DNA from 4 places in the Priestia sp. YIM B13486 genome. Region 1 is predicted to be linked to each of the others. Evidence: riboswitches for the same ligand, from Rfam matches in the RefSeq annotation. Region 1 holds a riboswitch; each other region holds the start of a gene.
What was found. Region 1 has a riboswitch for cobalamin ahead of ACFX4G_RS20105 (HoxN/HupN/NixA family nickel/cobalt transporter). Riboswitches for the same ligand answer to the same signal wherever they lie in the genome.
Positions count from the first base shown of each region.

Region 2: it holds a riboswitch for cobalamin, as region 1 does, so the genes downstream of both, ACFX4G_RS18840 ((2Fe-2S) ferredoxin domain-containing protein) here and ACFX4G_RS20105 (HoxN/HupN/NixA family nickel/cobalt transporter) in region 1, are expected to answer to the same signal.
Region 3: it holds a riboswitch for cobalamin, as region 1 does, so the genes downstream of both, ACFX4G_RS04145 (ribonucleoside-diphosphate reductase subunit alpha) here and ACFX4G_RS20105 (HoxN/HupN/NixA family nickel/cobalt transporter) in region 1, are expected to answer to the same signal.
Region 4: it holds a riboswitch for cobalamin, as region 1 does, so the genes downstream of both, ACFX4G_RS05240 (ABC transporter substrate-binding protein) here and ACFX4G_RS20105 (HoxN/HupN/NixA family nickel/cobalt transporter) in region 1, are expected to answer to the same signal.

Region 1 covers NZ_JBHZOZ010000008.1:94,011-97,115, forward strand. Annotated here, with positions in the region: gene ACFX4G_RS20100 (M20 family metallopeptidase) at 1-69, opposite strand, end outside; gene ACFX4G_RS20105 (HoxN/HupN/NixA family nickel/cobalt transporter) at 299-1,096, opposite strand; cobalamin riboswitch at 1,230-1,412, opposite strand; gene ACFX4G_RS20110 (organic hydroperoxide resistance protein) at 1,518-1,937, opposite strand; gene ACFX4G_RS20115 (undecaprenyl-diphosphatase) at 2,090-2,683, opposite strand; gene ACFX4G_RS20120 (ABC transporter ATP-binding protein) at 2,830-3,105, opposite strand, start outside.
Region 2 covers NZ_JBHZOZ010000007.1:120,805-123,909, forward strand. Annotated here, with positions in the region: gene cobJ (precorrin-3B C(17)-methyltransferase) at 1-1,113, opposite strand, end outside; gene ACFX4G_RS18840 ((2Fe-2S) ferredoxin domain-containing protein) at 1,127-1,507, opposite strand; cobalamin riboswitch at 1,609-1,788, opposite strand; cobalamin riboswitch at 1,907-2,085, opposite strand; gene ACFX4G_RS18845 (hypothetical protein) at 2,232-2,390, opposite strand; gene ACFX4G_RS18850 (M42 family metallopeptidase) at 2,741-3,105, opposite strand, start outside.
Region 3 covers NZ_JBHZOZ010000001.1:815,346-818,450, reverse strand. Annotated here, with positions in the region: gene menC (o-succinylbenzoate synthase) at 1-714, shown strand, start outside; cobalamin riboswitch at 995-1,180, shown strand; gene ACFX4G_RS04145 (ribonucleoside-diphosphate reductase subunit alpha) at 1,314-3,105, shown strand, end outside.
Region 4 covers NZ_JBHZOZ010000002.1:205,564-208,668, reverse strand. Annotated here, with positions in the region: gene ACFX4G_RS05245 (adenosylcobinamide amidohydrolase) at 1-583, opposite strand, end outside; gene ACFX4G_RS05240 (ABC transporter substrate-binding protein) at 672-1,631, opposite strand; cobalamin riboswitch at 1,890-2,022, opposite strand; gene ACFX4G_RS05235 (thioredoxin family protein) at 2,113-2,427, opposite strand; gene ACFX4G_RS05230 (YpjP family protein) at 2,616-3,105, opposite strand, start outside.

The DNA.
Region 1 (3,105 bases):
TTCTTTTAAATAACTAAACACGCTTTGTTCTACCATTACCTGACTCAAATCAATTCCTCCTCCAAACAACCCCTGCTGCTTGCATTAAATGCTTTTATTTATTTTACGTATAACTATGTTCTACGTTTCACATAACGACCTTAAATTATCCTTAATTATAATGGTTTTCAGACAATTTTCCATCCTTTAAATACAGATAATACTTTAACTTATTCATAACCGACCGAAAATAGCCATAAACTTCAACAAATTCATACAAAAAAGCTTCAATCTTCAACAGATTAAAGCTTTCGTTTGACTAATTGACATTTATTTTAATATTTTTCCCTTTTGACTTCACACTCACAAAAACAAACATAGACACTAAAAAAATAAACAGAATAACGCCAACCATTTCAAAGTTTACTTCGGCCCATGGGTTAAAGAAAGTGAATGCTAAATAGAACGACACACCATACGCGAGGACAACAATAACCCAGCCCATCAAGCGGGAAGCAGATTGTCCAAATTTACTCGATTCATTCACCATTTTATGTACAATCATCGAATCGATTGTATCTGTAAGCATCATGCCAAACATAAACACTAGTCCCAACAAAAGCGGCGTATACTTGCCTGCGTTCCCTGCAGCTAGAGACCACACGGCCGTTTGACTGACCGTTTCGGCTGCTAAAGCGAACAATGCCCCTACAAGAATAATTAAAAAAGGATTCGTTGTTCCTTTTGCGATTTTCGGAATAAACTTCCCTTTTAATCCGCTCAGCTGAAACTCTTCTTCTTTATTTTTAGTTCGAAGCAAATGATATGTGTTTAATGTTCCAATCAGAAAGAGAGAGATAATGGATACCCAAGATGCAAAATGATCGAAATATGAAGGAAACGTAAAATTCTTCATCACCACGCCCAGCACCCCGGCCGTGACGGCCACCATTCCTCCATGACCTAGTGAAAACAGCGTTCCAACCCACGGGGCAAAACGGCTGCCCATTCTCCAATTATATCGGGTCTGGCCATCAATAAAAGCTAAGTGATCTGCATCCAATCCGTGCCTGATTCCTAATAAAAAGACAAGTAAAAAAACTGATAAACCTTCCATTTCCTACACTCCTTTTTTTAAAATAAAACGTAAAAAAGCCTCAATTCTATAGAAATTGAGGCCGTGTCGGCATATGAAAATAAACAGCAATTGCTCACTGCGTACCTTGATACACCGCCTCTTTCCTAGAAGAGTCAAGTGTACAGAATAGGTAGGTCTCCTGGCTTGAGATCATCATTTTCTACCGCCTTCCCCATTTTGAGTGACGATAAGATAGAAAACTCCCTGCTTACAGTGGCTGGACCGCTCGAGATTTGCACTCGATTCCCTGTTACCTCTTACGCTATGTAAGAGCACCTAAACTGTGCGAATGATTCATTTTCTTCCTCATTATACTAGTACCGCTTACAAATGAATAGAGAAAATTCAAATAAAAAAGCCCTGCTAAGCTTTACATGCTTAGCAGGGCTTTTTAAAGCAATTAAACTACTTCTACCGTTACGTCTACGTTGCCGCTGATTGCTTTTGAATACGGACAGTATGAATGAGCTAGGTCTACATATTTTTTCGCTGTTTCTAAATCTAAGCCTTCGATATGTGCTTCAAGCGCTACTCCAATTTTCACTCCTTGATCAGCTTTATCAGGAAGCAGCTGAACAGTAGCTTTTACTTCACTGCTTTTGATTTCTACGTTATGTTTTTTCAACATAAATTCTAACGCGCTGTTGAAACAAGCACTGTATCCAGCTGCAAACAGCTGCTCTGGGTTTGTTGCTGTTGTTGCTTCTCCACCAAGCGCTGGAGGTGTTGCAACGTCTAAGTTAAAGATGTTATCTAAAGAGTGAACTTCTCCTGTTCTTCCACCTGTGTTAACGACTGTTGTTTCATATAAAGCTTTCATGTATAAACCTCTCCTCTTTTTCATTAATTTTATTAAAAGTTTTTTATTTATCGTTTCTGTGATTTAATTTTACACAATTTAATTTTAAAAAACAAGTATTAAATACATTAAAAATTTCCCAATAAAAAAAGCCGCGTATTTGCGACTTTTTCTTAATAATATTGAGACTGTTCGTCATAAGCTGATTTTCGAAAAATAGACAAGTTGGTAATGGACCTCATCAGTTTCGTATTAAAAATAACATAATGAATAAACAGCGCCAGCACGCAGCCTAAAACGGCTCCTGTTAACACATCGAATGGATAATGAACGCCAACCCATACGCGTGAAAAGGCAATGAGTACGCCCATGACAACCCACATGCGTCCTGAACGTTTGAAATGCAGCCAAATGGTAAAAGTGATAACTAATGCAGATGTAGCATGATCGCTTGGAAATGAAGAATTTGCGGCGTGATCAACAAGCTGATTCACGTGGTGAGAGATAAACGGACGATCTCGATAAGCAAATAAACTAATCACTTTATTGATAATGACTCCTGTGGCACAAGCACACAAAGCTTGAAATGCTACAACACGGCTGCCGTTTTTATTAATAAGTAAAAACAAGCCGAGTAAAACGATAAGTACATACTGGGCATAATCTGCAAAGAATACCATCAGCGAATCTAGAGGCTTTACGTGTGAGGCATACTGATTCACCGCGTGGAAGATGGTATAATCTACTGAATTAATAGCTGATAACATAATCGAAATCCTTTCTTATTTTTAAATGTCATTAGCTATCTTATCAGTTTCTTGAGAAAATGAACATGTTTTTGTCAGAAGCTTCCTAACTGGTATTTATAAATAATGTATTCAGACTGAGTAGTAAACCAACGGACTTTCGCCCATTAACTCACCTGTGAGTGATCCACAATATTTTTTTGCAAAAAGATTTCCTCTAAAGAAGGTTCTTCGACGTGAACTTGATAAATGTCGATGCCGCATTGAATCAATTCGCGAATAATAAGAGGAATATTTCTTTCTTTTTGAAGCATCACTTTTGTGTACATGTGATGGTATTCAACTTCGGGACTCAACGTACGGAAAAACTGTTGAATATATTCTTTATGACTGCTTGGGTAGGGATCATGTTTAATCATCACCGTTTTTTTCGCTTGATATTG
Region 2 (3,105 bases), on a different contig from region 1:
AATTTGAAGTTTGATTTGATGGTCAGGTGTATACTCCATCGTACCTTTTTCACCAACAACTTCTGCTAGTGTTGTCATTTGAACAGGCGTGAATTTCTTATTGGCAAGTCCTGGACTAACCGCGACTTCGAAAATTGACTGTATTGGCTGGTGTACGACCCCAGAAGTGGTTTCACCTAAAATTGCTTGAAGCGCTTCTTCTGCAAGAGCTCGTGAAGTTGCTGTTTCTTCTGGTTTGGTCTGAACTGCTTCAATTGCTGAAGCTGTTTGCTCTACAGTCTCTTCTTGATCGAGAGCCCATGGTTCTGCTTCTTTTCGAAGTCGCTGATGCGGTCTTAGCGGCTGCTCCGTTTGGTTGAGGGTATATTTCCGCTGATACCCGCGTGGTGTAATCATTAAATCGTCGTAAAAGAACGTAGATGAATTTCCGACAACAACGGTAGTCAGCATGCCTATTTCATGGTTTAACATGTCTTTTAAGTTAGTCATTACGATTTCTTCACGGTCACGATAAGCGCTTTTCACAAGACCAACAGGCGTATCAGGAGAACGGTACTTTAATAGAATCCTTTGCGCTTCAACAATTTGTCTTGTTCGTCTTCCGCTCTTTGGGTTGTAAAAAGCCACTACAAAATCTGCTTGTGCAGCTGCTTCAATTCTTTTTTCGATTAGATCCCACGGCGTAAGGTGGTCACTTAAACTAATCGTACAAGCATCGTGCATCACGGGCGCTCCAAGGAGAGATGCGCATGAATTGATAGCCGAAATGCCAGGAATTACTTCCAGCTCTACGCCCGTTTCTTTTTTCCAGCCTTTTTCAATCAACACTTCATATACAAGGCCTGCCATTCCGTATACTCCTGCATCTCCGCTCGAAATGACAGCTACGGTTTTTCCTGCTTCGGCTTGCTTTACAGCTTCCTGTGCACGGCTTACTTCTTCGGTCATTCCCGTACTAATAATTTGCTGATTCGTTAACAGTCCTTGAATTAATTCCACATAGGTTTTGTAACCGATGATCATATCACTTTCTTGAATGGCTTCTCTTGCTCGCTGTGTAATATGTTCAAAGCTCCCCGGCCCAAATCCAATAACTAACAGTTTACCTTTCATGCTAGCTCCTCCTTTATGCGTTACTTTTTACTTTGTCAATTCCTTCTATGGAGTCACTGTTTTCCGGAGAAACGAAACCATTTTGATCATATTCATAAATAAGCGATTCCTTTACACTGCAGCCTCCTGCTAAATGCTCTTCGACAATCCGGTGAGCCACGGTTTCAGTGACCTGCTTGTACCAATCTCCTGAAGGATAGACGATAGCTACAGGAGCATCTTTGCATCGTCCGTTACAGCGCGTACGCGTTGTATGAACCGTTTCATCCAAATCCAGTTCCGTCACTTTATTTCGAATAGCTTGTGTGGCTTCTTCTCCACCTTTTCTCATACAGCTGCTTCCATTACAAATCAATACGTGATGTTTTGTTCCGTTTAAGTTCCACGTCGTCACACTCATTCGCTCCTTTACTAAAAAAAGCGCCTCTATCAATGATAGAGGCGCAGAAAATTCAAACTAAGTTTTTGCACTTCCACCTATATCCCGTAGGGTAAGCTTCGCATTAGAAAAAGGCTGGTTTCCTGACTTCGATTCATCACTTGATTGCGCCTTCCCAAATACAGTGGCATATGCAATCAGCTCCTCTTCACAGTGGCGGGTACCGCGCTGGCTTCACACCAGACTTCCCATTTAACGCAATGTGAACATTGCGCACCTTTTTTGCACGATATGTAGTTTTTCGATACGAGAAAAACCCGCTTCGCTAATATGCGAGCGGGTAAAACGTCAGAATAAGAGTGTACACGAATGCCACTTTAAGCCAACGTTTCCCTTCCCGCTCCCCGGAGAAATAGAAACTTCACAATAAAGACAGGTCTCCTGACTTGTGTATCATTCTACTTGAGAACCTTCCCGTGATTTTTTCACAGTGGTTATACTCGTTCGTCCACACTTACAGTTGCGGGGGCAGTACTGGTCTTTCACCAGTTTCCCTATTAAGCCTTCTTGGCATCTTTACTGTTGCTGTTTGATATATATGAACCTTTTAAACTATCAGAATAATAGAAGTAACTACCATATCATAGCGTACATTTTTTTTTATTTCAACTCTATTCTTTTCGGAAGATACAAGCACCTATAAAAAAACAAGAGCATAAAGTCAGCTCTTGTTTTTTCATTATATAGCTACTAATGTTAAATGAGGATCATTATAATACACCACTTCTGAAAGAACTTTACAGCCATTTGTTTTGGCAAAAGCTTCTCTCGCCTGCTTTTCAGTTTCAAATTCAAACATTTTCATTTCTTTTCCAGCATATACCGTCAGTACCCACATGAAAAGATTCGCCTCCGATTATTGTAGTGATCGCTATATCCACATTATGCCGAAACCATTTCCTTTTGAAAACCCATTCTACAAAACTTGTCACAAGAAACTTTTAAAAATTTAAAAACATTTTAACTTCTGTAAATGAACAAAATGTACAAAAGGTTTAAGCAATATTATACCTCTTTAAAAAGGTGCTTTTTTAACCAACTGTTGCTTCACCAGTAAAAAATATATAGTATTTATTAAAAAAAGAAGCCGGACAGCCGGCTTCTTTTTTAGGAAAGGAAAGTACAGACATCACAATCTCATCCTGCTCTTTATTTTGCATAAAAATACACTAATTAAATATTGCTTTCTTAAAGCAGAACCATGTTCGATTGCACATAGTGATAAAGAAGCTTATACGTATGGTTTAATGAATCTTGATGCGTTCTCTCAAACGCATGAGAAGAATCAATTCCTGGACCAATTAAGCCGTGTACGATATCGTGTCCGGCACGAATAGCAGCAGAAGCATCTGATCCGTAAAACGGATAAATATCTAATTTGTACTGAATATCATGCTGCTTAGCTAGCTCCACCAAATGCTTTCTCAAACCGTAATGATATGGGCCGCTTGAATCTTTTACACAAATAGACACGGTGTATTCATCGGTAGATTGTCCATCTCCCATAGCACCCATATCAACCGCTAAGTATTCTACTGTTTGAGGCGTAATGT
Region 3 (3,105 bases), on a different contig from region 1:
GTAGAAGCTGGAGTGGTAGTTGGCTTAAATGACATTTCTGTAATGAAAGAACAAATAAAGACTTACATGAAAGATGGCTATAAGCGCTTTAAAGTGAAAATTAAGCCGGGTGCTGACTATGAGCTACTGAAACAAATTCGAGATGAATTTCCAAGCATTCCTCTTATGGCTGATGCCAATTCGGCCTATACGTTAAGCGATAGTGATTCATTGAAGAAACTAGATGAATTGAATTTAATGATGATCGAACAGCCGTTAAGTTCTGATGATATCCTTGATCATCGATTGTTACAAAAGCAAATAAAGACGCCAATTTGCTTAGATGAAAGTATTGTGAGCTATGAAGATGCACGTCATGCAATCGAACAAGAAAGCTGTAAGATTATCAATGTGAAAATCGGGCGAGTTGGCGGAATGTCCGTAGCAAAGCAAATTCATAATTTATGCGCCCAGCATGGTGTAAAACTTTGGGTTGGAGGAATGTTAGAAGCAGGGATTTCACGAGCTCATAACCTTGCCCTTGCCACACTGCCTTCTTTCACGATACCAGGTGATATTTCTGCGTCGTCTCGCTATTGGGAAAAAGATATTATTAAGCCCGAAGTAGAGGTAGAAGCCGGAGTAATAAAGGTGAAGGGAAAACCGGGGATAGGATACGATATTGATAAAAAGTTTATCAAAACAATCACAGCATTTGAAAAAGAATACAAATAATTAACAACCGTTTTTTGATGAAAAACGGTTTTTTTTATTGAGGTTGTCAATGTTTAGTAGAAAAATAGGACAAATTTTTTAAAAAGAGCACATTGTTCCATCAAGCGTGTCAAAACATGTTATGATGGAATAGTTTGATGAAAAAAGTCGAAGAGTTTTATCGTAAAAAACAAAATTATTTTTGAAAATAGGTTGATAGTTTTCTAAGTTGTCCTATATAATGTGTTTATAACATAACACAATATGTTGTTTTGAAATCCATAATAAAATACTATATTTTGTGTTTTCCAGTGAAAAAGGTGTCTGATAAAAAGACTTAAAAGGGAATTTGGTGAAAATCCAAAGCTGTCCCCGCAACTGTGAATGCTGATGAAATAAGGAAATCCACTGTGAGTAAACATCATGGGAAGGCCTTAAAGTAAAAAGAAGCATAAGTCAGGAGACCTGCCTTTTTTATGTCGTTTTATCTTCTTCGGGAGGTGAGAGGGTAGAGCGAGGATTGAGAAAAGACTTAGTGTCTTCTTCTATCTTCGTTCTATTCGCTCACCGAGGTACGGTGAGCGATTTTTTATTTTGAAGTGAAGAGAGGAGCCATATTTATGGTGAATACATTAAAGCCTACAATTCTACATGAATTAACTGCATATATTGAACGTTTAAAAAAAGAATTTACGCAGCTTGATTTTTCTTTTTATGAGGAAAAGGTTATTCAAACTGTTACAGTAAAGGAAAATATGACGGACGAAAAGGTTGCAAACGTCCTAATTTTGGCAGCCTTAGAGCGTATTTCAATGGAAGAACCCGATTGGACGTACGTAGCGGCAGACGTCTACTTAAACGAACTATATCGAAAAGCTGCGGACAACCGAGGTTACGATAAAAAAGAGAAATACGGGTCGTTTTATCAGCTTATTCAAGAACTAACAAAAATCGGCATTTATAATAAGCAGCTATTAAAAACATATACAGAAGAAGAAATTAATGAAATTGCTTCAGTCATTATTCCTGAACGCGATCGTTTATTTACATACATTGGATTGTTGACATTAGCAGATCGCTATTTAGCGACATCACATGATAAGCGCGTATACGAATTACCGCAAGAACGTTTTCTTATCATTGCTATGACGCTGATGTCTCAAGAAAAGAAAGAAAATCGAACAGCATTAGTAAAAGAAGCGTACTGGGCGCTGTCTAGTCTATATATGACGGTTGCCACACCAACACTTTCAAACGCAGGAAAGAGCTACGGACAGCTATCTAGCTGCTTTATTGATACGATTGATGACAGCTTACGCGGTATTTATGATAGCAATACAGATTTGGCCACGCTTAGTAAAAATGGAGGCGGAATTGGTGTCTACCTCGGTCATATTAGAAGCCGAGGAAGTGATATAAAAGGTTTTAAAGGCGTATCATCAGGAACAATTCCATGGATGAAACAGCTAAATAATACGGCTGTAAGTGTCGATCAGCTAGGTCAACGACAAGGAGCTATTGCCGTATATTTAGACGTATGGCACAAAGACATCTTTTCATTCTTAGACGCGCGTTTGAACAATGGTGACGAACGTCAGCGCACGCATGATTTATTCACTGGCGTATGTTTGCCAGATTTGTTTATGGAAAAAGTAGAGGCACGTGAAGACTGGCACTTATTCGATCCTCACGAAGTTCGTACGCTGATGGGCTACTCGTTAGAAGATTTTTATGATGAAGAAGAAGGCAGCGGTTCGTTCCGCACTCGTTACGCTGAGTGTGCAAATAATGAACAGCTTTCAAGAGAAACAGTACCTGCTATTGAAATCTTCAAGCGCATTATGCTTTCCCAGCTTGAAACCGGAACGCCTTATATGTTTTATCGTGATACGGTTAACCGAGCTAATCAAAACCGCCACGAGGGCATGATCTACTGCAGCAACTTATGTACAGAAATTACGCAAAACCAAAGCACAACGGTCGTAACAGAGGAAATTACGGAAGACGGAAAAATTATTATTACAAAGAATCCGGGCGATTTTGTTGTATGTAATCTTTCTTCTATCAACTTAGCGAGAGCCGTAACTGAAGATGTGCTTGAACGTTTAATTCCAATTCAAGTACGCATGCTTGATAACGTTATTGAGTTAAATGATTTGCCAGTACTTCAAGCAAAACTAACAAATCAAAAGTACCGCGCAGTAGGACTTGGCACATTTGGTTGGAACCATCTGCTTGCCTTAAAGAAAATAGCATGGGAAACAGATGAAGCGGTAGCATATTGCGATGAATTGTACGAGCAAATTGCTTACTTAACCGTACAGGCAAGCATGAACTTAGCTAAAGAAAAAGGTGCATATCCATTATTTAAAGGCTCAGATTTTGAGTCAGGCGCTTATTTTGAAACACGTA
Region 4 (3,105 bases), on a different contig from region 1:
CTAAGCTTATTTTCACCAGCTTAGCTACCGCTTGCCCTAAAGCGGTCATAGAGCCTGCATATTCATATAATGGTCCTTGCTGAGACGCTGCAACTGAGATGCTGTCCGTAGATGTTCCCGTAGCAATCGTCTTTGTAGCCGGATCTATGACGCCCAGCTGTGACAGCGTTTTTGTTTTAGCTTCTGTGGCCGCAATAAAAAGCTGTAAAAACGCTGCATCCGTAAGCGTACCTTCCACGAAAAAAAACATATTAATTGTACCAGGAGAGGAATAAAATGGGACAGCTTCGTCAGCTGTAATATCTACTGCGTTTCCTACTCCAGCCGTTATCACGGAAGCTACTCTTACTCCGTAGCCTTCATAACAGTAAACCGCTCTTTCTTTTAACCAAACGGCTGTCATCAACCCTACGATTTGCTCATGGCGCACATTTTCTTTCATCAAATATTGCTCATACTCCAAAGAAGGAGTATCTGAATAATAGTCTTTGTGAACAAATCGATTGTAAAAGGTGTCCGTTTCCGTAATGCCTGTTCCTAAAACCCCTGAGCTGTATGTTTTATAAGAAGTCTCGGTTTTCATGATTAAAAGCTCAGGCCTTTCTTCAATTTTAAGATGTGAAAAGGGACCAATCCCCTTTTCAATTCGAACTGGAATATGGTCCCTCTTCTTATTTATTGTACACCTCAGGGTATACTGCTTTTGCTAAGTCCTCTAAGCCATCTACAATACGAGGTCCTAAGCGATTGATTTTGTTTTGATCAACCTTCTCGATGTTACCCTCTTTTACAGCAGTCATGCTGCTCCAAGCGGGACGCTTCATAATCTCATTTTTGTCTGCATCATACGTTGCGATAATAACGTCAGGGTTTAACTTAACAACTTGCTCTTCAGAAAACTTAACCCAACCTTTTTCACTAGCTGCTACGTTATCAGCACCGATCATAGTAAGCATTTCGTTCATGAACGTACCTTTTCCTGTTGTATAAATCTCAGGAGCTCCTGATACCTCTATCCATACTTTTTTACGATCTTCTTTTGAAATCGTTTTTGCTTTTTTCTCAATTGAAGCTACTTTTTCTTTCATGTCTTTAATTGTTTGATTAGCTTCTTTTGTTTTACCTGTTAATTTACCGATTTGCGTAATAGAATCATAAACCGTATCAAACGTTGTTGAATCTTTTACAACAAATACCGGAATACCCGCACTTTCAATTTGTTTAAATACTTCATCCGAAACGCCCATACTTGAAGCGTGTGCCAGCACTAAATCAGGATTTAAAGCAATAACTTTTTCCGCATTAACGTTCATATCTCCTACCTGCGCTTTTTTCTTTACGCTTTTAGGATAATCATCGTTGCTTGTAACACCGACTAATTCTTTTTCAAGGCCAAGGGCATATACAATCTCCGTATTACTTGGCATTAAGGAAACAATTTTCTTAGGCTGTTTTTTCAACGTAATTTCTTTATCACGCGCGTCTTTTACCTTCACTGGAAATGCAGCTTGTGACGTTTGTGCCGTATCTTGCTTCGTTTTTTTATCACTGTTACTTTGGCTGCCTGCACCGCATGCAGCAAGTACGATGACTAACAGTGCAATAATGGAATACGAAAGCCATTTTTTCATCTAAATACTCCCCCTATATATTGTTCATTGTGAATACGAAACCTCCACGTTAAAGAAAAAGCAAATGATCATGCAAAAAGCAGCGCTATCCCGTTTTTCCGCTTTGACTATGTATACTGCTCGCCGGCAGCTTCAAAATAAAAAAGCTTTACTTTCAATTGAAAGCAAAGCAGGTAACGTCAAGATAAGCAGGAAAAGAATCCGTTCACTATACTTGATATGTATGTTCATTACCCTGCTTCACCCTTCCTCGAAGGTTTCACAGCTAACAATAAGGCAGGTCTCCTGACTTACGCACAAAGCGCTTACAGTGGCGGGACCGCGCTGGTTTTTCACCAGACTTCCCTTTTCACTCAATCTTTAAATTGAGACCTTATTGCTTTACGATTATTCACTTGTCCTAGTATACCCCACTCATGGAAAAATGGAAATAGCCATTCTCACAAAAAAAGCTGCGAGAATGCTCTCGCAGCTTAAGGGATTAAAGAGTTGCTAAAAATTCACGGACCGCTTCAGGCGTTTTAGCATTTGCACTGTGCAAGTGTGCAATTTTTTCACCGTTTTTATATACAAGAAGAGAAGGAATACCCATTACATTGTTTTCAGCAGAAAGTTCTTCAAACTCATCCTTGTCAATTTTAAACCATGCTTTATCTGTATTTTCATCAACGATTTCATCAATGAACATATCCAAACGTTTGCAATCAGGACACCACGTTGTCGTAAAAATCCCAACGCTTAGTGTTTCGTTCTTAATTTGTTCGCGAAATTGTTTTTCTTCCGTAAATTGTTTCATTGTGTTACCTCCAGCATCTATTCGTTCCTTCTCACTATTCTATGGTAAGAAGTCTGACTTCATTATAAACGATTTTTTTATCGTTGTGCTAATGTTTCAGCTTATTTAGACCCTAACGGTTTTAGACGTAAAAAAATGCTAGCTTAAAAAAGCTAACATTTCGAAATCGCAGAATGTTGTGTCTATTATCAGCTAAACCATTTAGGCGGCATGTTTCGGTTCCAATAAATTTTCCCTAAATCATAATGCTTCTGAAAATTATCTGCAGCCGCATGATAGTGAAAATTAAACCAGTATCCATCTTTTGGAGGATTTTCACGCCGTACATGAAATCGTATTAAGTCCTGACCGGTTTCCCGGTCATATACATGGAAAATCTTTTCACCGTAGCCAGCAGCAGGATGCTCGCTTATCTCGAGATTCTGAATTGACTGTTCACGTTCAGTGCCAATGTCGGTCAGCACTTCTTCAATTTTAGGTAACACTGCTTGACGAAATTCATCTTCAATGACAGGTCCAATTTTTGTTCCGAATTTTTCCACTGACTGTTTTTCAGCTGATTCCATTGCATACGTAACAAATGATGAAACGTCTTCATATTTTGGTTCTTCATATGGCAAATGAATATCTTCTATAACAGCTGTGACAGGAGTTGTTTCTCTTACATACCCTGCTTTA